DNA from 4 places in the Methylibium sp. T29-B genome. Region 1 is predicted to be linked to each of the others. Evidence: riboswitches for the same ligand, from Rfam matches in the RefSeq annotation. Region 1 holds a riboswitch; each other region holds the start of a gene.

The links. A riboswitch is a leader RNA that binds a small molecule or an ion and turns the genes downstream of it on or off. The one in region 1 is predicted to bind cobalamin.
Region 2: linked by a shared signal. The riboswitch ahead of Y694_RS25745 (TonB-dependent receptor) and the one ahead of Y694_RS16235 (TonB-dependent receptor) in region 1 are both predicted to bind cobalamin.
Region 3: linked by a shared signal. The riboswitch ahead of Y694_RS10290 (ferredoxin) and the one ahead of Y694_RS16235 (TonB-dependent receptor) in region 1 are both predicted to bind cobalamin.
Region 4: linked by a shared signal. The riboswitch ahead of Y694_RS06415 (bifunctional adenosylcobinamide kinase/adenosylcobinamide-phosphate guanylyltransferase) and the one ahead of Y694_RS16235 (TonB-dependent receptor) in region 1 are both predicted to bind cobalamin.

The regions. Positions count from the first base shown of each region.
Region 1 covers NZ_AZSN01000123.1:1,269-6,923, reverse strand. The annotation lists gene Y694_RS16265 (type IV pili methyl-accepting chemotaxis transducer N-terminal domain-containing protein) at 1-300, shown strand, start outside; gene Y694_RS22710 (sensor domain-containing diguanylate cyclase) at 377-1,405, shown strand; partial or broken gene Y694_RS16255 (sulfite exporter TauE/SafE family protein) at 1,375-2,186, opposite strand; gene Y694_RS16250 (EVE domain-containing protein) at 2,186-2,650, opposite strand; RNA gene ssrS (6S RNA) at 2,684-2,865, opposite strand; gene Y694_RS16245 (cell division protein ZapA) at 2,903-3,229, opposite strand; gene Y694_RS16240 (hypothetical protein) at 3,226-3,462, opposite strand; cobalamin riboswitch at 3,511-3,758, shown strand; gene Y694_RS16235 (TonB-dependent receptor) at 3,828-5,655, shown strand, end outside.
Region 2 covers NZ_AZSN01000050.1:114-5,768, reverse strand. The annotation lists gene Y694_RS10200 (ABC transporter substrate-binding protein) at 1-321, opposite strand, end outside; gene Y694_RS10195 (bifunctional adenosylcobinamide kinase/adenosylcobinamide-phosphate guanylyltransferase) at 318-896, opposite strand; gene Y694_RS10190 (cobyrinate a,c-diamide synthase) at 904-2,229, opposite strand; gene Y694_RS25750 (TonB-dependent receptor domain-containing protein) at 2,248-3,336, opposite strand; gene Y694_RS25745 (TonB-dependent receptor) at 3,418-3,978, opposite strand; cobalamin riboswitch at 4,173-4,434, opposite strand; partial or broken gene Y694_RS10180 (IS630 family transposase) at 4,484-5,385, opposite strand.
Region 3 covers NZ_AZSN01000050.1:17,862-23,516, reverse strand. The annotation lists gene cbiB (adenosylcobinamide-phosphate synthase CbiB) at 1-372, opposite strand, end outside; gene cobO (cob(I)yrinic acid a,c-diamide adenosyltransferase) at 372-941, opposite strand; gene bluB (5,6-dimethylbenzimidazole synthase) at 963-1,619, opposite strand; partial or broken gene cobA (uroporphyrinogen-III C-methyltransferase) at 1,701-2,390, opposite strand; gene Y694_RS10290 (ferredoxin) at 2,419-2,790, opposite strand; cobalamin riboswitch at 3,216-3,484, opposite strand; gene cobJ (precorrin-3B C(17)-methyltransferase) at 3,532-4,560, opposite strand; partial or broken gene Y694_RS10280 (CbtA family protein) at 4,584-5,404, opposite strand; gene Y694_RS10275 (CbtB domain-containing protein) at 5,417-5,611, opposite strand.
Region 4 covers NZ_AZSN01000025.1:32,378-38,032, reverse strand. The annotation lists gene Y694_RS06420 (Tn3 family transposase) at 1-2,738, shown strand, start outside; cobalamin riboswitch at 3,033-3,300, shown strand; gene Y694_RS06415 (bifunctional adenosylcobinamide kinase/adenosylcobinamide-phosphate guanylyltransferase) at 3,443-3,991, shown strand; gene Y694_RS06410 (CbtB domain-containing protein) at 4,124-4,312, shown strand; gene Y694_RS06405 (CbtA family protein) at 4,325-5,134, shown strand; partial or broken gene Y694_RS06400 (cobyrinate a,c-diamide synthase) at 5,187-5,655, shown strand, end outside.

The DNA of each region.
Region 1 (5,655 bases):
CTGCTGGCCACGCTGCTGCCGGGTCCGATGGCCGCGCTGGCGCGCGAGGCGGCCCAGCGAACAGCGCTCGAGGCCGAGCAGGCGCTGGCCGCGTTGCAGGCCGCGCCGCTGTCGACCCCCGAGATCCGCGCGACGCTGACCGCCGCGGCGCAAGCCTGGCCGCAGATGCGTGCCGGCATCGACGCCGCCGGCACGCCGGCTGGCCGGCAGCAGCTGGCCGACGCGAGCGACACGCTGCTCGAGCGCTTCGAGCAGCTCACCGGGCAGATCGAGCACAGCATGCAGACGCTGATCGGCTGATGCAGCGCTAGGGGGTTCGACACCCTCAAGCTGGGGGGGCGCGCCTGCGGTGCAGGGCTATCATGGTTCGAGCACCATGAGCGTTTCCTACGAGTCCTCCGCCACCGCGTCGGCCCTTGCCGAGGCGCTCGAAAAGCTCGGTCTGCCCGTCTACACGAAGGACGCCGCGGGTCGCTACACACACCTCAACGCGGCGGCGGTCGCAGCGCTCGGCGTGCCCACCGAGGCCTGCGGCCGGACCGATGCCGAACTGCTCACCGCGCCGACCGCCGGCGCGCTGCGCGCCGCCGATCAGGCCGCGCTGGCCCGGCCCGGCGCCAGCGTCAGTGAACACAGCCTCGAGTTCGGCGGCGAGCGGCGCGAGTTCCTCGGTGCGCGCGTGCCGCTCGATGGTGGAGCCCTGCTGGGCGTGTGGGTCGAGCGCAGCGAGCGCACCCGCCTGTCCGGCCAGCTGCAGCAGGCGCTGCACCAGCTCGAGGAGCAGCAGCGTGCCAACGAGGCGCTGCGCAGCGATGCGGAGAACCGCAACGCGTCGGGCGAGCCGGTGCGCAGCATCGGCCGTCGCGAGCAGTTCGACGACCAGTTGCGCCGTGAGATCGACCTGTCGCTGCGCGAGCACCGTGAGTTCGCCGTGGTCTACATCCACGTCGATGCGCCACCCGCCGGCAGCCCGCCCCATGACGACGCCGGTCGCGAGCGCGTCTTCGAGGCGATGGCCCGGCTGCTGCGCAGCAATACGCGTGCGATGGATGCCCCGTGCCGTCTCGAGGGCGAGCGCTTCGCGCTGCTGCTGTCCGGCATGGGCCTGGCGACGGCCCATGCCCGCATGGAGGGAATGCGCCGCCAGTGCGCAACGCAGCTCGTGCCCAAGGGCGGCGCGGCGCTGCGGTTCACGGTGTCGATGGGGCTCGCGAGCTTCCCGCACACCGCGCAGACGCAGGCCGGTCTGCTGCACGCCGCCGAGACTGCGCTGGCGCAGGCCGTGCAGCGTGGCGGCAACCACGTGGCGCTGGCCAGCATCGCCTTCGGCGGGCCACGGTCGGCTGACCGCAGGGCGCGCGCCGGAACGCGGGCTCAGCCCTGCAGGGCGCGCCAGAACATGTAGCCGGAGATGGCGTAGAGCAGCAGCGCGAACACGCGACGCAACTGCTGCACGTCGAGCGCATGTGCGGTGCGCGCGCCGAGCGGTGCCGTCATCACGCTGGCGGTCGACACCACCAGCAGTGCCGGCAGGTAGAGGAAGCCGAGCGTGCCGGGCGGCAGCCCATGGAGGTTCCAGCCAGCGGCGATGTAGCCGGCGGTGCCGGCCAGCGCGATCGGCACGCCCAGTGCGGCCGAGGTCGCCACGGCGTTGTGGATCGGCACGTTGCACCAGGTCATGAACGGCACCGACATGAAGGCGCCACCGGCACCGACCAGCGCCGACACGGCGCCGATCACGCCGCCGACGCCGAACAGTCCGGGCGCGGGTGGCAACTGCCGGGCCGGCGTGGGCTTGCCGCCGCGCAGCATCTGCGTCGCCGAGAAGCCGACGAACAGCGCAAACAGCCCGGCCAGCAGCGCCGAGGGCAGCGCCTTCGCGACCTGCGCCCCCAGCAGCGAGCCCAGCACGATCCCCGGTGCGAGGCGGCGCACGATGTCCCAGCGCACGGCGCCGCGCGCATGATGGGCTCGCACCGAAGACAGCGAGGTGAAGCAGATCGTCGCGAGCGAGGTCGCGATCGCGACCTTCACGATCAGGTCGGACGGAAAGCCTTCAGCGTCAGCAGCAGCGTGATGAAGGGCACCAGCACCATGCCGCCGCCGACGCCCAGCAGGCCGGCCAGGAAGCCGGCGCCCGCGCCCAGCAGCAGCAGCTCGACGACCAGCGGCCAGGCGAGCAGCATCAGGCCGGCGGCAGCAGCGCGAGCACCGCGCGCCACTCGGCCGTCGTGACGGGCGTGATGGACAGGCGGTTGCCCCGCTGCAGCACGCGCATCGTCGCGAGCGAGGGTGCCGCGCGCATCGCGGCCAGCGACAGCAGCGGCGTCTTGCGCACCAGCTTCACGTCCACGCCGAACCAGCGCGGTGCCTCGGGCTTCGAGGCGGGGTCGTGGTAGGGGCTCGCCGGGTCGAACTGGGTCGCGTCGGTGTGCGCGACGGAAGCCACCTCGGCCAGCCCGGCGATGCCCGGCTGCGGGCACGACGAGTGATAGAACAGCACGCCGTCGCCAGGCCGGAAATCGTCGCGCATGAAGTTGCGCGCCTGGTAGTTGCGCACGCCGGTCCACGGCAGCTTGCGGCCCGGCGCGCGCGCCAGGTCGTCGATCGAGCACTCGTCGGGCTCGGACTTCATCAGCCAGTACGCCATGGCGGCAGCAGGTCGGGAAGGGCAACGGGGAAAGGTGTCCGCCGCGAACCGGGAGTCGCATTCCTGAACCCAGGGGAGTTCAGGTGGGCGAGGTCAACGAAGCTTCGGGTTCATCTGACGCGAGACGATCACGCCCGCTTCGCAATGTTCCAAGCCCGGGCTCATATGAGCATCGGTTCAAGGAAATATAAAACTCCCGCGAACGCGACGGACGAGATCAGTGTACGCCGCCAGCGCTGACGAACCGGCGTTTCAGAGCAATTGACCGTCGCGCCCGAGGGTCTCGTCGATGCGCCCAATCAGGGCCTCGATGTCGATGCCGTGTGCAGGGTCCGGCGCGGCCTGCCCGGCGCTGCGCGCCGGAGTCGCCGCCGCCAGCGGCCGCTCGGCCAGCTGGTAGGCGAGGTTGAGCGCGGCGAGCACCGCGATACGCTCGCGGGCGCGCACCTTGCCGGCGTCGCGGATCGCGCACATCTCCTGGTCCACGTTGCCCACGGCCTCGAGCAGGGCCCGTTCGCCGCCGTCGGGGCAGCCGAGGATGTAGCTCTGGCCCATGATGGTGACTTCGAGCTGCTTCATTCGGCGGTCTTTCCGGTCTCCGGGCCGGCCTCGGCGACCGGTTCGCTGGCCGGCAGGCGATCCAGCAGGGCCTCGACGCGCTGGCGGGCGGCGGCGAGGCGGGAGCGCAGCGAGTCGCGTTCGGCATTGACGCCGGCCAGCTGCTCCAGGGTCAGCGCGTGCGTGCGCTGGAGTTCCTGGTGCCGCAGCAGCAACCGCTCCACGCGTTCGGCCAGTTCTTCGATCGTCGCCATGCCTCTCCTCACTGCACGCGTCGATTGTAGGGGGCGGCCCGGGCCGCGCTTACACTGCAGGCTGTTGGTGCTCATGCCGGCGTTCACGCCGGCGCAGTTAAACGGGAAGCAGAGGAGGGGGACCCACCGGGTGCTCCTTCAGCCTGCGCTGCCCCCGCAACGGTCAGCGGACGAAGCCAGAACGCCTGCGTTCACGTTTCCGCTCTCGCGCACATGCCACTGGAGTCTCCGGCTCTGGGAAGGTCGCGAGGGTCGTTCCGCCAGCCCGGATACCGGCCAACGGGAGGCGTGCTGCGCAAGCGGCGCGTCATGAGGTGGGCGCCCGCGGGGAAGCTGGCGCGCACGATTTCATCGTTGGTCATTCCATGATTGCCACTCCCTTCGAGGCCACCGCGCCTCGCATTCCTGTTCGCCTCGGGGCGCTGCCGCATGCGCCGTTGTTGATGCTGTCGCTGCTGGGCTTCGCCAGCGGCATCGCGAGCGCGCAATCCGCGCCCGTCACCGAGGCGGGCAAGCTGCCGCCGGTGCTGGTCACGGCCAGCCGCTTCGTCGAGGACTCGGCGACGCTGCCGTACGGTGTCAGCGTGCTGACCGCCCAGGACATCGCCGACTCGGGCGTGTCCACGGTGAACGAGGCCGTGATGAAGCTGCTCGGCGTGCCCGGTCGGCTCGACCTCTACGGCGGTGGCGACTACGCCCTCGACCTGCGCGGCTTCGGCACCACGTCCGACAACAACCAGGTCGTGATCCTCGACGGCATCCGCATCAACGAGGGCGACCTCGGCGGCACGCGGCTGGCCGGCATCCCGATCAATTCGGTCGAGCGCATCGAGGTGCTGCGCGGCAGCGGCACCGTGCTGTACGGTGAGGGCGCCACGGGCGGCGTGATCATCGTCACCACCAAGGCGGGTCACGGAACAGCTCGCCGCAACCGGGCCAGCGTGTACGCCGCCGCCGGCAGCGATCGCCTGCGCGACCTGCGCGCCGACGCCACGCTCGAGGCCGGTGGCTTCTCGCTGGATGCGGCCGCCAACCGCCGCACGACCGACAACCATCGCGACAACTTCCGTTCGGAGACGGAGGGCGCATCGCTCACCGGCCAGTGGCGCAACGACTGGCTGCGCGTCGGCCTGCGGCATGCCTACGACGACCTCGACACCGGGCTGCCCGGCGCGCTGACTGCGGCGCAGTATGCCGCCGACCCGAGCCAGACCACCGCACCGAACGACCACGCCGATATCCGCAACACGCGCAGTGGCGTGTTCGCCGAGGCCGATCTCGGCGGCGACTGGCAACTCGGCCTTGACGCCGGCTGGCGTGACAAGGAGCTGCGCAGCCGCAACGGGGCCTTCGCCTACGACTACGACGTCGACGCGAAGAACTACTCGCTGCGGGTGCGCAACCGCACGCAGTTCGCGTCGGTCGTCAACGCGGTGGTGTTCGGCGTGGATCGCAACGAATGGGAACGCACGGTGCTGGGCGCCTTCGGCTCGGTGGGCGAGCAGTCCTCGACCGGCTACTACCTGAAGGACGACCTCACGCTGAGCGGCGGCACCCGCCTGAGCGCCGGCGTGCGCACCGAGCGCATCGAGAAGGCGGTCAGCAGCACGGTCGACCGCATCGACGACCGCCAGCGCGCCTGGGAACTGGGCGTGCTGCAGCCGCTGTCCGAGAACAGCGCGGTCTACGGCCGGGTCGGCCGCAGCTTCCGCCTCGCCAACGTCGACGAGTTCAGCTTCACCAATCCGGCCGTGCCGCTGCGGCCGCAGACTTCACGCGACACCGAACTGGGCGTGCGCTGGCGTGCTGCCGGCCGCAGCGCCGAGCTGCGCGTCTACCGCAGCTCGCTGAAGAACGAGATCGGCTTCGATCCCAACGGCGTCGGACCGTTCGGGCCGTTCGGCGCCAACGTCAACTTCGACCCGACGCGCCGGCAGGGTGTCGAGCTCGAACTGGCGCAGGCGCTGACCGAGGCGCTGAACCTGCGCGTCAACGGCGCGCTGCGGCGGGCCCGTTTCACCGAGGGCGCCTACGACGGCCAGGATGTGCCGCTGACACCCGAGCGCACGCTGTCCCTTCGGGCCGACTGGACGCCCGCGCCGGCGCACAAGCTCGATGCGATCGTGAACTACGTGTCCTCGCAGAGCCCGGACTTCGCCAACGTCTGCAGCATCCCGGGTCGCACCACCGCCG
Region 2 (5,655 bases), on a different contig from region 1:
CTCGATCTGCGCATCGTCCAGCCCGCCCAGGTGCGGCAACCTGGCCAGGTCGGCCGGCCAGTTCGAATAGCGGTCCACGCCCACCAGCTGCGGCCCGACACCCAGGACCCAGGCCGTCTCGGTGAGCGAGGGCAGCATCGACACGATGCGCTGCGGCGGGGCGGCCAGGCGATGCGCGATGCCGCGGTCGTCGCGTACGACGATAGCCTGGGCTTGCACGGCAGCAGGCCTCAGCCCGGCCAGGCCCGCGACGATGGCAGCCAGCGTTGCCAGCCGGCGCAGGGTGGTTCGCCGCGGCAGCGGCGTGTGGGCTGGGGTCATCGATCGTCCTTCACGCGCAGTTCGCAGCCCGCGACCATCAGCGTCACGCGGACGCAACGCTGCGCCACGGCTTGGTGCAGGTGGCCCAGCGTGTCGACACAGGCGCGGGCCTCGCGCGACATCGGCATCACGCCCAGGCCGATCTCGTTGGACACCAGCACCAGCGGCGAGGTACTGGCCTGCAAGGCGTCGAGCAGGGATTCGCGTTCGGGCGGCCACATGGTGGTCTGCATGGCGGGCTGCATGGGCGACTGCGGCGGCGGCATCAGCCACTGCGCGAGCCACAAGGTCAGGCAGTCGACCACCAGCAGGTGCGCCGGATCGGCGAGCCGGCGGATCGCATCGCCCAGCCCCGTGGGCGCCTCCACGCGGGCCAGCGCCGGCACGCGCGCCGCGCGGTCCGCGCGATGGCGCGCGATGCGCTGCGCCATCTCGTCGTCACCGGGCAGTGCGGTGGCGACCAGCGTGGCGCGGCGCGAAGGGTCGGCAGCCAGCCAGGCGGCGGCACGTTGTTCGGCCGTCCGCGACTTGCCGCTGCGGGCGCCGCCGAGGATCATTTCATGGGCTGCGTTCATGGGCGCCTCACGACCACAGCGGCGCCGGCAGGAACAGCCGCGCCGCCGCCCGCGGTGACGACGCGAACCACGGGTGGAACCAGCTGGCGCGCAGGCTGCCGCGCTCGTAGACCGGTTCGCCCGCACCGGCGGCGATGCCGAGGGCCGGCTCGGTGTGCGCGCTGGCCGGCAGGGGCGTCTCGAAGCGCGACCAGTGGAAGCTGTGGCCCCGCAGTGCAGCCTGGTCGTGGCCGGGCAACTGCAACTGGTGCGACCCGAGGGCGGCCAGCCGCCGCCCTAGCACGGCGGTGCCGGGCAGCAGGCCCCAGAGCTCGTGCGTTCGTCCTTGAGCATCCACCAGGCGCTCGGCCGGCGCCATCATCCCGCCGCACTCGGCCCAGACCGGGCGGCCCGCGCGGACATGCTCCGTGATCTGCGCCCGCAGATCCGTCAGCCCAGCCAGCTCGGCGACATGCAACTCGGGGTAGCCGCCCGGCAGCCACAGCGCGTCACAGTCCGGCATGCTATCGCCGGCCAACGGTGAGAAGGGCAGCACCTGCGCACCCAGGGCCTGCAGCACGGCGACGTTGGCCGGGTAGACGAAGGCGAAGGCCTCGTCGTTCGCCAGCGCGATGCGCAAGCCGTCCAGCAGGGGCGGCAGCGCCTGGGCCGGCCCGGCGGCCGGTGCCTGCCACACGGGCCAGTCGGACGCGATGCGCTGCCCCAGCGGGGTGGTGGCCAGCGCATCGGCGGCGGCATCCAGGCGCGCCAGCACATCGCCCGATTCACGCGGCATGCGCAGGCCGAGGTGGCGTTCGGGCAGGCCGAATGCTTCGTTGCGCGGCAGGTGGCCCAGCCAGTGCCGAGGCTCGCGCAAGGCCGTCTGCAGCATCGCAGCGTGACGCGCGCTGCCCACGCGGTTGGCCAGCACGCCGGCCCAGGGCAGCGCGGGCTGCCAGGTCTGCAGGCCATGCGCCACGGCGGCAAAGGTGCCGGCCATCGCGCTCGCGTCGATGACCGCCACAACGGGCATGCCGAAGCGCTGGGCCAGGTCGGCCGCGCTCGGCTGGCCGTCGAACAGGCCCATCACGCCTTCGACGATCACGAGGTCCGCATCGGTGGCCGCTGCGAACAGCCGGCGCGCGCAGTCTGCATCGCCATTGATCCACAGGTCCAGCGAATCGACCGGCTGCCCGCTGGCGGCCTGCAGCCACAAGGGGTCCAGGAAGTCGCGGCCACACTTGAAGCAGCGCACCCGGCGCCCCTGGCGCGCATGCAGGCGCGCCAGTGCGGCCGCCACCGGCGTCTTGCCCTGGCCCGAGGCCAGGGCGGAGATCAACAGGGCGGCAGCCATCGCGCGATCCTCACCCGGTCACATCGTCCAGCGCAGCGTGACCTGGCCGTTGCGGCCGGCGGTCGAGTAGTTGCGCGCCAGCGCGTAGGGCTTGTCGGCGAGGTTGTCGATGCGCGCTTCGAGCGTGAGGCCCTGCATCAGCGACTTGCCGAGGTAGACGTTGACCAGCCCGTAGCCGCCCAGCACCTGCGTGTTGGCAGCGTTCTCGTAGCGCAGCCCCGCCGCCTGCACCTCGGTGCCCACCGTCCAGCCGGCCAGCAGCGTCTCGGCGCCAAAGGTCGCCAGCCGCTTGGCGCGGCGCTGCAGGATCTTGTCGGTGTCGAGGTTGCGCGGGTCGTGCCAGTCCAGCGAGCCGCGCAGCGTCAGGCCGGCCACTTGGGTGCGGCCCGCGAGCGTCACGCCTTCCAGTCGGGCGTGTCCGACGATCTGGTAGCAGCCGAACGCGCTGACGCAGGCTCCCGGCGAGCCGAAGGCGATCAGGTTGGTGATCTTATTGCGCCACGCCGTGAGGCTGGCCTCGCTGCCCGCGGCGGCCCAGCGCAGGCCCAGCTCGACGTTGCGGCCCGATTCGGGCACCAGCGAGGCGTTGCCGTATTCGCTGAAGCGCTGGTACAGCGTGGGCACGCGGAACGACGTAGCGGCCGATGCCGTCACGCGCCATTGCGGCATGAACACCCAGCCCCAGGCCAGGCTGCCGGTGCTCTTGCCGCCGAACTCGCTGTCCTGGTCGCGGCGCACATGCGCCTGCAGGCTGTGGTCGCCGAAGTCACCGCGCCAGCCCAGGCCGATGGCGTCCTGATGGCGCTTGCCGCCAAAGGCCGCGCCAAAGGCGGTGGCGGGATTGAACAGCTCGTCGCTGCGCCGCTCGACCGTGCCGGTGAACCAGTTGCTGCCCACGCGCCGCTCGTGCAGCAGCGTGACGTCGTCGAGCGTGGTTTCCGTGCGGTAGAAGCTGGGCTGCGTCTCGTAGGTGCTCTTGGTCTGGCCCAGCTGCAGCCGGGTCGTCGCGTCGGGGTTCCACTTGCCTTGCCAGGCCACGTTGGCGGTGCGCAGCGTGTGGCGGTTCTGGTCGTCGGTGGTGGCCGAGCCGTCGTAGCCGGACTTCAACTTGCTCGCGAGCAGCGACGCATCGATGCGGTGTTCGGCGTTGATCTGGTAGCCGACGCGCCCCTGGACGGAACTGCGCGTCTAGCCGTCCTTGTCGGGGTTGTGGCCGAACGCTCCGGGTTTGGTGGCATCGAAGCCGTCGCTGCGGCCGTGCGCAGCGGACAGGGAGTAGTTCAGCGCATCGGCCGACTCGCTGACCCCGACCTGCCCTTGCACCGTGTTGTAGGAGCCGAGCGTCAGCGAAGCCCTGGAGCGCACGGGACCGCTGCCCCGCTTGGTGAAGAGCTGCACGACGCCTGCGACGGCATCGGAGCCGTACACCGCGGCCGCCGGCCCGCGCACGAGCTCGATGCGATCGATCTGATCAAGCGGGATCTGTTCCCAGGCGGCGCCGCCGGTGGACTGCGAGTCGACGCGCACGCCGTCGATGTAGACCGCGGTGTGGCGCGTTTCGCTGCCGCGGATGAAGAGGCTCGTGGATGTGCCCGGGCCGCCATTGCGGGCGAACTCGATGCCGGGCAGGCGTGCCAGCAGATCGGCCACGCCGATGACGCCGCTGCGCTCGATGTCCTCGTGGTCGATGACCGAGATGTCGGCCAGCACGGAAGAGATTGGTTGCGGCGTGCGGTTGGCCGTGACCACGACCCGCTCGAGGGTTGCGGGCGACGAAGCCTGAGCGAAGGCGCAGGGTGAAGCGAAGAGAGGGGAGAACGGGACGAGAACGGCGACGGCGCGAAGCGCACGGCCAGAGGCAGTCGATGTCATGGCGAAAGAAGATGAGCCAACCGCGCCCTGCCGCTTCCCCGCGGCCTTGCGCCTTACGGCGCGCCGACTGCGCGGAGCGCCACCTCGTTGGCCGGTATCCGGCTGACGGAGACTACCCGTGACGCCTTCCCAGATCGCATCGCGCGAGGCGATGCACACCCAGTGGCATTGAGTCACGAGCCGACAAGCCGGATCCATGATGGCTTGCCGTCCGCTTACCGTTGCGGGGGCAGCTCAGGTTAGGGGCCGGCCATGCGGGCCATTCCCTCCCTGATTCCCGTTGAACTGTCTCAGCGGAACGCCTTGACGAGCACCAACGCTATTAGTGTATACCGTACTCGCAAAATCAAGCAAGTAGCCCTACGCTCGGGCTCGATTCGGGACGCTCGACTTGGTTCAGCCAAGAGCTGTAGCTTGGGATGAAGTGCATGTGCCAGCGCGGGCGCGCTGCCACCCAGGCCCTGACCTTGGGATGCTTGTGGCTGCTGTAGTTGTCAACGACGCAGTGCACGTCGAGCTCGGTCGGCACGGCCTTGTCGATCGAGCGCAGAAAGGCCAAGAACTCCTGATGCCGATGGCGCGGATTGCACTCGGCCAGGATCGCCCCGTTGAGCACGTTCAAGGCCGGAAACAGTGTGGTTGTTCCGTGGCGAACGTAGTCGTGCGTGACGCCCTCGACATACCCGAAGCTCATCGGCAGAAGCGGCTGCGCACGCTCGAGCGCCTGGCATTGACTCTTCTCGTCGACGCACAGCACCAAGGCGTTGTCGGGCGGGTTCAGGTACAGGCCCACGACGTCGCGCAGCTTGTCAATGAAAGACGGATCGGTGGACAGCTTGAACGACTCGCTGCGATGCGGGTGAAGGCCCAGCAGCTTGAAGTAGCGAAGCGATGAACGCTCGTGGGCGAGATCGTCGTCTCCGCGGCGATGCTGCGCACGCTCCAGTGCGTCGCCCCACCGGCGGGTTTGGTGTGCAGCATCTTGGTGATCAGTTCAGCGACTCGTTCGTCATCGATGGTGCGCGGCTTGCCGGGACGAAGCCGGTCGTACAGGCCGTTGATGCGACGCTCGATGAAGCGGCCTCGCCACTTGCCGGCCGTCGCGCCCGTGATCTGCATGCGCTCGGCGATCTGGCTGTTCGGCTCGCCCTCGGCCGCAGCCAGCACGATGCGCGCGCGCAGCGCCAGCGACGCGGGAATCGAGCGCGAGCGCGCCATCGAACTCCGCTGAGAACGTTCGGCCTCGGTGAGCACGAGTTCAGCCTTCGGTCGTGCCGTCGGCATGTCGGAGTCTCCTGCCCCAAAGATACCGAAAGCCGACGCAAGACATATGCCACGCATTAACGGAACGGGACACTGATATGGTCGCTTTAGTCAATCTGTTGATGGATTCATAGGCAAGCGGCCTGGGGTGATGCGGCACAAGTCTGTTGCTGCGACGATGGATCAGACTGATATCCGTGGGTTGGTCACCACCGTGCATCTTTCCGTCGTGGAAGCTGCCTCGCTCTAGGTGCGCAGGTTGCCCGAGGGCCTCCTGCTCATAGTGTCGTT
Region 3 (5,655 bases), on a different contig from region 1:
CCGCGACAGGCGTTCGCGCCCGGCGTCCAGGCTCTGGCCCAGTGCGACCTCGACGGCCTGCACTTCGTCGTGCAGCACGCGCCAGGCGAAGCTGGGCTTGAGCGCAAGGCCGAGCAAGGGAGCGGCCAGCCACGCCGGCTGCTGCCGGATCCACTCCTGGATTGCCCCCGCGCTTGCGAACACCGCGCCCACGGCCAACACCCACGCGGCGGCGCCGCCAGCCAGCGCCGCCCAGGACCGCAGCGCGGCCAGCCGCCGACCCAGCGGCGCCATCAGGCGCCCGAACCAGGCCACGGGGTGCCAGCGGTTGGCCGGTTCGCCGAAGCGCCTGTCGAGCGCCCACGCCAGCAGGATCGCGGCGGCCCCGAGCATCAGTCCTCGATGCCGCGCTGGGCCGGCACGCCGGCCTGGTGGTGGTGCTTGATCAGCGCCATCTCGGTCACGGTGTCGGCCAGCGCGATCAGTTCCTCGGGCGCGTCGCGCCCGGTCAGGACCACGTGAACCTGGGGCGGACGCTCGCGCAGGCACGCGAGCACTGGCTGCAGCGGCAGCCAGCCATAGCGCAGCGGGTAGGTGATCTCGTCGAGCACGATCAGGAAGTGCGCTCCGGCGCGGAGGGTGGCCTCGGCGCGCGTCCAGCCGTCGCGGGCGAGCTGCGCGCTGCGATCGAGGTCGCGGCTCTTCCAGGAGAAGCCGTCGCCCAGGCCCTCGATGGGAACGCCCAGCTGCTCGAACACGCGGTGCTCGCCGAAGCGCGCGCTGGGCACCTTCATGAACTGGTAGATCTTCACCGCCTTGCCGCGGCCATGTGCGCGCAGCGCCAGCCCGAAGGCAGCGGTGCTCTTGCCCTTGCCGTTGCCGGTGTGCACGATCACCAGGCCGCGCCGTTCGCCGGCGGGGCGCTCGTAGCGCCGCTCGCTGGGTGGGGGTTCGACCTGCATCGCTCGCTCCTTCGATTGGGTTCAACCCGCCTGCTGACCCTGCTGGCCCCAGCGGTCGACGAAGAGCAGCTCGGCCAAGGGCCGACCGTCTCGCCAGCCTTCGAGCTCGAGCATCGGCGCCCCGTAGAACTGCCTGACCGGCCCCAGGCACAACACGCCCAGGGCCAACGCGCCCTCGGGCAAAGCCAGCAGCTCGCCCAGCGCCGCGGGATCGAACATCGAGACCCAGCCCAAGCCGAGGTTCTCGGCGCGCGCGGCCAGCCACAGGTTCTCGACCGCGCAGCCCACCGAGCACAGCGCCATCTCCCGGGGCAGTGTGCGCCGGCCGAACACGGTGCCATCGTCGGGTGCGAGCACCGCAACCAGCAACTCCGCGCAATCGCGCACGCCTTCGACCTTCAGGCGCAGGAACTCGTCACGGCGCTCACCCAGCGCGTCGGCAGTGGCGCGCCGTTCGCCGTCCACCAGCGCTGCGATGCGCTCGCGCACGACGGGATCGAGCACCCGCACGAAGCGCCAGGGCTGCATCAGCCCCACCGATGGCGCGGCGTGGGCCGCATGCAGCATGCGCTGCAGCACCGCGTCCTCCATGGGCGTGCCGCGCGCGAAGTGCCGCATGTCGCGCCGCGCGGCCAGCACGCGGTACAGGCTCGTGCGATCCGCAACGTTGAAGTGCAACCCCGGCGATGGCAGCTCGGTGGTGCCGGCTGCTGGCGCGGGTGCGCCATCGTCCTGGACGAAATGCGGACTCAACGACACCGTCTCGCCGATGATCAGCAGCCCCGGCCGGGGCCCATACGCCGGCGCCTGCTCGGCCAGCGCGGCCAGGCCCATGGCCCAGACGCGCTGCCCTTCGCGCGTGCCGTCCTGCACGATGGCCGCCGGCGTGCCGGCGTGGAGCCCGTGCGCGATCAGCGCCCGTGCGATGGCCGGCACCCGCTCGACGCCCATGTAGAAGACCCGCGTCTGCCGCGGCCGGGCGAGCGCCGCCCAGTCCAGTTCCGGGCTGCTCCCGGCCAGGTGGCCCGGCAGGAAGGTGCACGAATGCGACAAGTCCCGATGCGTCAGCGGAATGCCCGCTGTTGCCGCACATCCGTTGGCCGCGCTGACGCCCGGCACCACCTCGAACGCCAGGTCCTCGGCCTGGAGCGCCTGCACCTCTTCTCCGCCGCGCCCGAAGATGTGCGGGTCGCCCCCCTTCAGGCGCACCACGCGCCGCCCCCGGCGCGCCTGCTCGACCAGCACGGCATGGATCTGCGCCTGCGTCATCATGTGGTGGCCCGCGGCCTTGCCGACGTAGATGCGCTGCGCAGCCGGCGGGATCAACGCCAGCACCTCGGCGTCGATCAGCCGGTCGTGCACGACCACGTCGGCCTGCCGGATGCGGTCGAGCGCACGCAGCGTCAACAGGTCTGCCGGGCCGGGCCCCGCACCGACGATGCTGACCATGCCGGCATGGGGATAGGCGGCGGTCGCTTCAGCAGTCATCGCCGGCCCCGCCGCAACCGCTGCCATCGGGACCGCGGTGGAACACCAGGTCCTCGACCACCCGGCCGCCGACCAGGTGATGTTCGACGATGCGGTCCATGTTCGCGGGCGTCGCGTTGTAGTACCACACGCCATCGGGCTGAACGCACAGGATCGGGCCGCCCCGGCAGGCCGCGAAGCAGCTCACGCGGCTGCGCTTCACGCGCAGGTCGCCCTCGTGCAGGCCGGCTGCCTTGAACTTGTCGCCCAGGCTGTCGAACAACATCTGTGACTGGCCGTCCTGCGTGCAACGCGGGCCGGTGCAGACCAGCAGGTGGCGGCGGTAGTCGCCGATCTTGGGTTTGTCGATGGGTTCGGTCATGACGAGGCCTCGGGGATGTTCGCTGGATCACGTCGACGCTGCTGTTCTGCGTCAGCAGGTCGGTCAATTCGCGCGAGGGCGTGTGCTCGATGTCCTGCGCGTCGATGATCTCGATGCGTTGCGGCGTGTCTTCCAGGCGCGACGCCGGTGCGCCGGCCCGTGACGACGACGGCCTCGAGCGAGGCCGGCTCGTCGGCGCACGCCGCCGTGCTCGCCAGCAGGCAGCTCAGGGCACTGGCCGCGGCCAGCGGTGACAGGAAGGGCCCGGTTCGGGCACCCGGTTCGGTGGTTCTCACGTGGCATCAACTCCAGCAGCGACCCGCTGCACGGGATGGAGCGACGCCCACGCGCGCAGGCGTGGTTCGGTCGCCGCCATCCGCTCCCCGCGGCTGGTCGCATCGCGATCACTGCCACGGCGAATGCCGTGGCAGCGCGACGCCTCAGGCCGGTATCCGGGCTCGCGAGTCTCGGTGCACCGCCTACCCAGGCGGCCCGCGTACGTCGTCTCGACGACGACATCACGTGACCACCCAGTGGCTGGCGCTTGATCGCTCAAGCGCCGTGACACACCGGCACTCGCCTACCGTTGCGGGGGCAGCCGGGGATTGCGGCCAGCGTCTTGCGCTGGCCTACCCCATTCCCGTTTATCCCGAATCCATCACTGGCTCCGGGCACCTGGGCGTTTGCGATGGGCTTCCCGGAGGAAGCCCATCGTGGTTCGGTGTCTATGGTGCGTTCTCCTCAGCCTTCGTTGTCTTCCGCCGCCGCTTCGGCTTGCGCGTCGACGGGCTCGGCCAGCGTCGCCGCGATGTAGTCCGCCGGCAGGCGATGCCGCGCCGCGAGCTGTTCGACGCTCTCGCCAGCGGCGTGATCGGCCATCAGATTCTCGAGCCAGCCGTTCAAGCCGGTGGACAGCGAGCGCCCGGGCTTCTCGCCCTCGCGCGTGGCGCCGCCGTTGGCCAGGTCGTACTTGTTGGTGTAGCCACGCGGCGTGACCATCAGGCCATGCCGTACGATGGTGTTGCTGTTGCCGATCAGCACCGTGCTGAGCATGCCGATGTCGGCCTCGCACATCGTCGCCAGCGTGCGGAAGTCGATGTGCTGGCGGCGCCGGTAGGCGCTCTTGACGATGGCCACCGGCGTGTCGGGCCGGCGGTGGCGCAGGAACAGGCGCTGCGCCTCGACGATCTGGCGCGTGCGCCGGCCGCTCTTGGGGTTGTAGAGCGCGACCACGAAGTCGGCCATCGCCACCGCGTCGAGCCGCCGGGCGATCACCGACCAGGGCGTGAGCAAGTCGCTCAACGAGATCGCGCAGAAGTCGTGCGTCAGCGGCGCGCCCACCAGCGCCGCGCAGGCGTTGAGCGCCGACGCCCCGGGCACGATCTCGACCTGCACCTCGTCCTCGGGCGTCCAGCCGGCCTGGAACAGCACCTCGTAGGTGGGGCCGGCCATGCCGTAGACGCCGGCGTCGCCCGATGAGATCAGCGCGACCTTCTTCCCGGCGCGCGCCGCCTCCAGCGCGCTGACCGCGCGGTCCAGCTCCTCGGTCATGCCCTTGCGCACGACCTCCTTGCCCTCGATCAGGTCGGCCACCAGCTTGATGTACGTAACGTAGCCCACCACTGCGTCGGCCTCGGCGATGGCCTCTCGCGCGCGCTGCGTCATGTGGCCCACGCTGCCGGGACCGATGCCTACCAGCATGATTTTTCCGGGCCGCGCGGCGCCAGCCTGGGGCTGGCCGGCGGTGGAATTCGGGGCAGGGTTTGTCATGAACCCGGTTCCTGGCATGAGTATCAAAGGCTGCGCAGTGCCGTCAGCGGCTGCTGCAGCCGCCGCCGGAAAAACCAGCCGCAGGCCAGGCCCAGGCTGAGCCACAGGACCACCGACATCCAGGTGGTCACGAGGATGAACTGCGTGCCCAACTGCTGCAGCTGTGCCCTGGCCCCAGCGCTGAAACCGGGCAGCGGGTCGCCCTGGAACTCGGGCGCGCCCACGACGAAGGGCAAGGCCAGCAAGGCCGCCGCCACGAGCCAGCGCCAGGGCTTGTCCGCGAAGGCCGTCACCGCGCAGGCGAGCGCGGCGCTGGCCGCGGCCAGGGTCCACCAGCCTTGCCGCGCGTCGAGCGCGGCCGCCTCCATGCCCGGAATCTCGGCGCGCAGGCCCAGCGAAGGCCACAGGTGAACGTGAGCCAGCCCGCCGCCGCGACCGCCAGGCCCAGCAGGACCGGGCGTGCCGGCGTGCCGCGGCGCCAGACCCACAGCGACATCACCGCGAACACCAGCAGGGCCATGCTGAAGCCATGCAGCACGTTGGCCGCCCAGGTCCATGCGGCGCGTTCCATGCCGTCGGCGGGTTTCCATTCGGCGGCCTCCTGGCTGGCACGGTCGCCATGGTCATGGGGCGCGACGCCAGGCGCTTGCGAATGCGCATGCGCCTGGACCGCGGCCGGCGCCGCCTGCTTGGCGGACGCGGCTTCCTGCGCCGCCTTCTGGTCCTCGAAGACCTCCGCCGCGAGGATGATGGGGACCGCCTGCCACTGCTGCAGCGCAGTCTGCACACTGCCCACCAGGATGGCCGCGCCCAGCGCGACCCAGATCAGTCGTGTGAACAACATGGCGCCTCCCGTTCAATGGCAGGGCTTGACGGTCACGTGGCGTACATCGTGAGCCGCGTTGTGCGCCAGGGGGCTTTCCGCGAAAGCCACGCCATACAGCACGACCAGCCCGAGCGCTGCCGCGGCGGCGATCTGGCCGAGCACCAGGCGCGCCGCGGAGGAACCCGCGGCGGCGGTGGAAACGGAGGAGGAGATGGGAGCGTTCATTGGGTTTTACTTTCAGGGTTGGACTTCAGGTTTCGATCAAAAAT
Region 4 (5,655 bases), on a different contig from region 1:
CAAAGATGCTGCTGCGGTCCGTTTGCGAGGCACTTGCAACTCCGGCAGTGAGCATCGCGAGCCTGAGGTCCCTGTACGAACGTCGCCAGACCCTGTACGAGCATCAGGCCTGGGCGCGCGCTTACCTGGGCCTGCAGGACCTCGACGACGCTCAGGTCGAACAGCTTGAACAAGTCCTCACAATTGCCGCGCTCGAAGCCGCCCATCCCGACGACCTGGCCGAAACCGCGCGCCTGTGGTTGTACGACCGCCGAATCGTGATCCCCGGTCCTCGACGCTTGGCGGATTGGGCGCGCAGGGCGTTCGACACCACGGAGGCGGCCATGGCCGCAACGATCGAGGCGGCGATCGGCAAGGCGGCCCTGCGCAGGGCCATCGACTGGGCCTACTCGCCCCAGGCTGGTGGGTTGATGGGCAGCCACCTTGAATGGCTCAAGACACCGCCCAAGCGTCACGCCCCCAGCACGATGGTAGAGACACTGGAGAAGGTTCGCGCATTGAAGGAGCTCGGTGCGCACAACTGGGCGCTGGACCCCATTGCGCTGAGCAAGCAGCAGGCCTACGCCGCTCACGTACAGATGCGGCGGCCGTCGATGACCGCGCGCATCGAACAGCAGCGACAGACCGTGGAGATCGCTTGCTTCCTGCGCGTCACACTTTTGGAGTTGACCGACGCGGCGCTGATGCAGGCATCGCGCCGCAGCCAGGATCTATTTCGCCGCGCGGCCGAACGGGTCCAAACGGGACGATCCCGCAGCAGCGGCGCGACCTTGCAGCAGGCCATCAAGGCGAAGTCGGTACTTCACGACGAGACGAAGACCTGGCGCGACCGCGTGCTGGAGGCGCGCGCCATGTTGGACGACATCGGCGACGTATCCATGGCCACCTTTGCCTCGCAGGTGCGCAGGGCGCTGGCAGAAGACAGCCGCCGCGTTCACGCCCACCTGGCGGGTCTGCGCGACATTGACTTTGCTGGGACGCCCGGGGACACCGGCTACGAACAGTGGCAAGCTTGGTCGATGTTGCAGGCGCTGAACACCAAAGAGGTCCCACCGGATTTCGAGCTGCCACCGGTGGGTGCGGCCTGGAGCGCAATCGTCAGCGACCTGGATCCACAATCCCGCTACCGCGCATTCGAGGCCAGCACGATGATGGCCCTGCGCAAGAGCCTGCGCCGTGGCAGCGCCTGGGTGAACCATTCGATCACCTTCCGCGCCCGCGAATCGATGCTCCTGGCGGACAAAGACTGGACAAGCACCAGGGAACAACACCATCAGATCCTCGGCCTGCCGGTGCAGGCGATGGCGTTTCTGGAGCCTATCCTGGCCGGCATGTCCGTGGGCCTGTCGGCGCTGGCCGAGGCCGCCGATCAGGGACACGTGGAGATCGGCGCCGACAAGCTGCTGCACCTGCCGCCGATTCGTCCGCTGGACGAAGAGGTCGAGCCGCGAAAGACAAGGGAGGCCGTCTTCAAACACATTGGCCAGGTGCAGCTTCCAGACCTACTGATGGAGGTCGACGCGGCGACGCATTTCAGCGAGGCGTTGCTGGCCCGCCGACCCTCGTCAAGCAACGAGCTGTTGGCCGCTTATGGCGCCCTCCTTGCCCACGGCACCGACATCGACGCCAAGGGCGTGGGCTCGATGATCCCGGGCATCGACGCGGCGCACATCGCCACGGCGATGCGGGCCATTGAGTTCAGCGGCAGGCTGCGCCGGGCCAACGAACGTGTCTCGGAGTACCAGAACGCCGTGCCGATCGCCGCTTTGTGGGGTGACGGCAGCAAGGGTTCGGCCGACATGATGGCCTTGGACGCCAGCCGGCACTTGTGGACAGCACGGGTGGACCCGCGGCGGCGCACGTATGCCGCCGGCATGTACACGCACGTTCGCGACCGCTGGGGTTTGTTCTACGACCAGCCCATTGTGCTGAACGAACGACAGGCCGGCGTGGCCGTCGAGGGTGTCGAGCAGCACAACCGCGCCGAGGACCGCATCCGCATCTCGTTGCTGGCCGTGGATACGCATGGCGTCACGAACGTGGCCATGGCGATCGCCAAGCTGCTGGGTTTCGACCTGTGCCCGCGTCTGCAGGACCTGAGGGAGCGCAAGCTGTTCGTGCCCAGGGGGTGGCCGGTGCCGGAGAGCCTGGAAGTCGTCACCGTGCGCAGGATATCGGTCAAGGCGATCGAGCGTGGATGGGACGACCTGGTGCGCCTGGTCGCCTCCATTCGGGCCGGCAAGGTTTCTGCGGCGCATGCCATCCACGGCCTGGGCTCGGCCGCCGTCGGCGATCCGCTGCATCGCGCCGCGGAACACCTGGGGCGCTTGCTGCGAACGCTGTTCTTGTGCGACTACCTGGCCATCCCGGACTATCGGCGCGAGATTCACACGCTGCTCAACCGAGGCGAATCGGTGCACCAGTTGCAACGAGCGATCCACGGCGGACACGTGGCGCATGACCGAGGCCGGCGGCGGCAGGAGATGGTGGCCATCTCAGGCGCTCATGCGCTGCTGACCAACATCGTGCTGGCCTGGAACACGAACCGCATGGACGGCGTCGTGGCCCGCCTCAAAGGTGATGGCGTCGGGATCGAGGAGGACTGGTTGCGGCGAATCGGGCCGGCGCACTTCTCGCACATCAACTTCCGCGGCACGTTCAGGTTCAACCTCGAGAGGTATGCGGACGTGCTGGTCGAGCGCGCTGCCGGCAGGGTGGCAGCCCAGCCTGACCGATGAAGCGTGACCCCGCTGGTGGACCGAACCGGAACCGGCTGCGGACGTGGAACGTCGGCAAAGGGGCGATGCGCTGACCCGTCGGCTGGGGCCGCGCTTTGTGCAGCTGACGACCCCGAGCTGTAATCCAAAGCATTCAAAGAAGCGCCCGGAAGTGGACTCAGAAGGCGCCGTGTGCCGAAAGCCTTGGTGTAATGCGCCACCAAGTAGATGCGCATCCATGGGGACTCGAGACACATCGTCGATAAGATTGCGTGAGGATCCAGCTACCGACCGCGGTCACGACTAAAGGCCTTCCGCTATCATGAAGGCGTTGGTGCTCGCTTTGGCTTTCCAGCCAAAGCAGTTCAACGGGAATCAGGAAGGGCAGCGCCGTAGTTCAAAGCGGATCTGCGGCACCGCCCCAACCTGAGCTGCCCCCGCAACGGTAAGCGGACGTGAGCCTTGTGCTCACCGCTCGTGTCTACAACCCACTGGGTGCGCGCTGCGAAAGCGGTGTCGCCTGGGAAGGGAACACGAGTCGTCTCCGCCAGCCCGGATACCGGCCAACGAGGCGGTGCGCCGTGTAGACGGCGCACCTTGAGGTGCGTGCCCGCGGGGAAGCGGGCGAGCACGGTTGGCACGGCGGTTCCATCATGGCTCGTATTCTCTTCAGGTCGCATTCGGCCTTCGTCATGCTGCGCTGCTGTGGGCGTTGAGGCCTGCACATGCACGAGCTGATCCTCGGCGGCGGCAAGAGCGGCAAGTCTCGTTGTGCGGAGTTGCGCGCGAAAGACTGGCTGCAAGTTTCCGGGCAACGCGCGCTGTTGATCGCGACGGCAACGCCCGGTGACGACGAGATGCGCGAACGCATCGCGCGTCACCGTGAGCAGCGCGCGTTGCACGTCCCGGATCTGCAGACCCTGGAAGTGTCAGACGATCTGCCGGCTGCGTTGCGCGAGTGGTGCGCACCCCAGAGGCTCGTGATCGTCGACTGCCTGACCGTGTGGTTGACGCAGCGATTGATGCCGATGGTGGGGCCGCGGCTGGATGAGCCGACCTGGCTTCAGCAGCAGGCGGACCTGTGCGATGCCCTGCGCAATGCAATGGGGCCTGTGGTACTGGTGTCCAACGAGATCGGCATGGGCGTGGCACCGCTGGGCAGTGAGGTGCGCCGCTATCTTGATGCGCTGGGCACACTGCACCAGCTCGTGGCCACCTTCTGCGAGCGCGTCACGCTGATGGTGGCCGGCATCGAGATGAAGGTGAAGGAATGACCGCGACCAACGCTTTGCGTTGCTGCGCGCTGCTACCCGCCTGCGGGTCGAAACACACAAACACCGGGGCGCCCAGGGGCGCAGTGCCACGGTCGCAATAGCCCGCCAGCCCACTCACCCAAGGAACCATTCATGAACATGCCGACCTACGTTCCCGCTTCAACGCCCACCCACACCGCGGTGCGCGGTGTGTTGCGCCAACTCGCTGCTGCCGGGGCACTCGGCATGGCGGTGCTGTACGGCGTCGCGTTTGCCGACAGTCCGCTGGCGCACAACGCTGCGCACGACGTGCGCCACATCACCGTCAAACCCTGCCACTGACAGGAGACTGCCATGTTGTTCCAACGTTTGATCTGGTGTGCGCTAGTCGCAGCCCTGTTCGTCGGCAGCGTGCAGTTCGCGGTGCAGCGCTGGCAGGCGGTGCCCCTCATCCTGGCCGCCGAGGTGTTCGAAGACCAAAAAGCCGCGCCGGTGGCGGCGGTGGCGCACGAACATGCTGCCGCTGCCGAGAATGAACACCATCACGATGACGCTGCCTGGGAGCCCGCTGCTGGCACCGAGCGCAGCACCTGGACGTGGGTGGCGAATGTGCTGCACGCCTTCAGCCTGGCGCTGCTGGTATTCGTGGTGATGGCGCTGTGGGTCTGGAAGCGTGGCAACGCCACTCCGGCACTGCGGGTCGCGGCGGTGGTATCCGCGGCCGGTTGGCTGAGCCTGCATCTGTGGCCCTCGCTCGGCTTGCCGGCCGAAGTGCCGGGCATGGAGGTCGCGCCGCTGCACGCGCGTCAGGCCTGGTGGCTGTTGGCAGTGGTGTGTTCGGCCTCTGCGTTCGCGACGCTCGGCTTCGCATCGTCTCGCTGGCGCTGGCCGGTCGCTGCGGTGCTGCTGGCCGTGCCCTTCGTCGTCGGAGCGCCCGAACTCGAAGGCGACGCGCTCGCCGGCTACAGCGGCGAAGCGCATGCCAGCCTGCTGAAGCTGGGGCATGACTTCATCTGGGCCACCACCTGGGCCTCGCTGTCGTTCTGGTTCACGATGGCCGCAGTCGCGGGCCCGCTGTTCGCGCGCTGGTTGAAGCCGCACTTGCTTGTTGTATTGGGCGCATCGAACCCGGCATCGGCCAGCGCGGCTGAAGCAGCGCGGTGACCCCCGGAAAGATCATGTCAAGGGACCGAGCTTGTCTGTTGGCTTCTCGACCATGATTGTTTCCCCCTGCCTGGAGGCGCGTCCATGCCCGGCCTTGCTGGTCACGGCCCCGGCTTCGGGCCAGGGCAAGACCACCGTCACCGCCGCGTTGGCGCACTCGCACCGCAGCCAGGGCCGGCGCGTGCGCGTCTTCAAGACAGGTCCCGACTTCCTGGATCCGATGGTGCTGGAATGCGCCAGCGGCGCGCCGGTGCAGCAACTCGACCTGTGGATGGGCGGCGCCGCGCACTGCGCCGGGCTGCTGCACAGCGCGGCGGCGCAGGCTGACCTGATCCTGGTCGAAGGCGTCATGGGTCTGCACGATGGCACGCCGTCGAGTGCCGATCTGGCCCTGCACTTCGGGTTGCCAGTGCTGGCGGTGATCGATGCCTCGGCGATGGCGCAAACCTTCGGCGCCGTAGCCCACGGGCTGGCCACCTACCGCCCGGGCTTGCGGCTGACCGGCGTGCTGGCCAATCGCG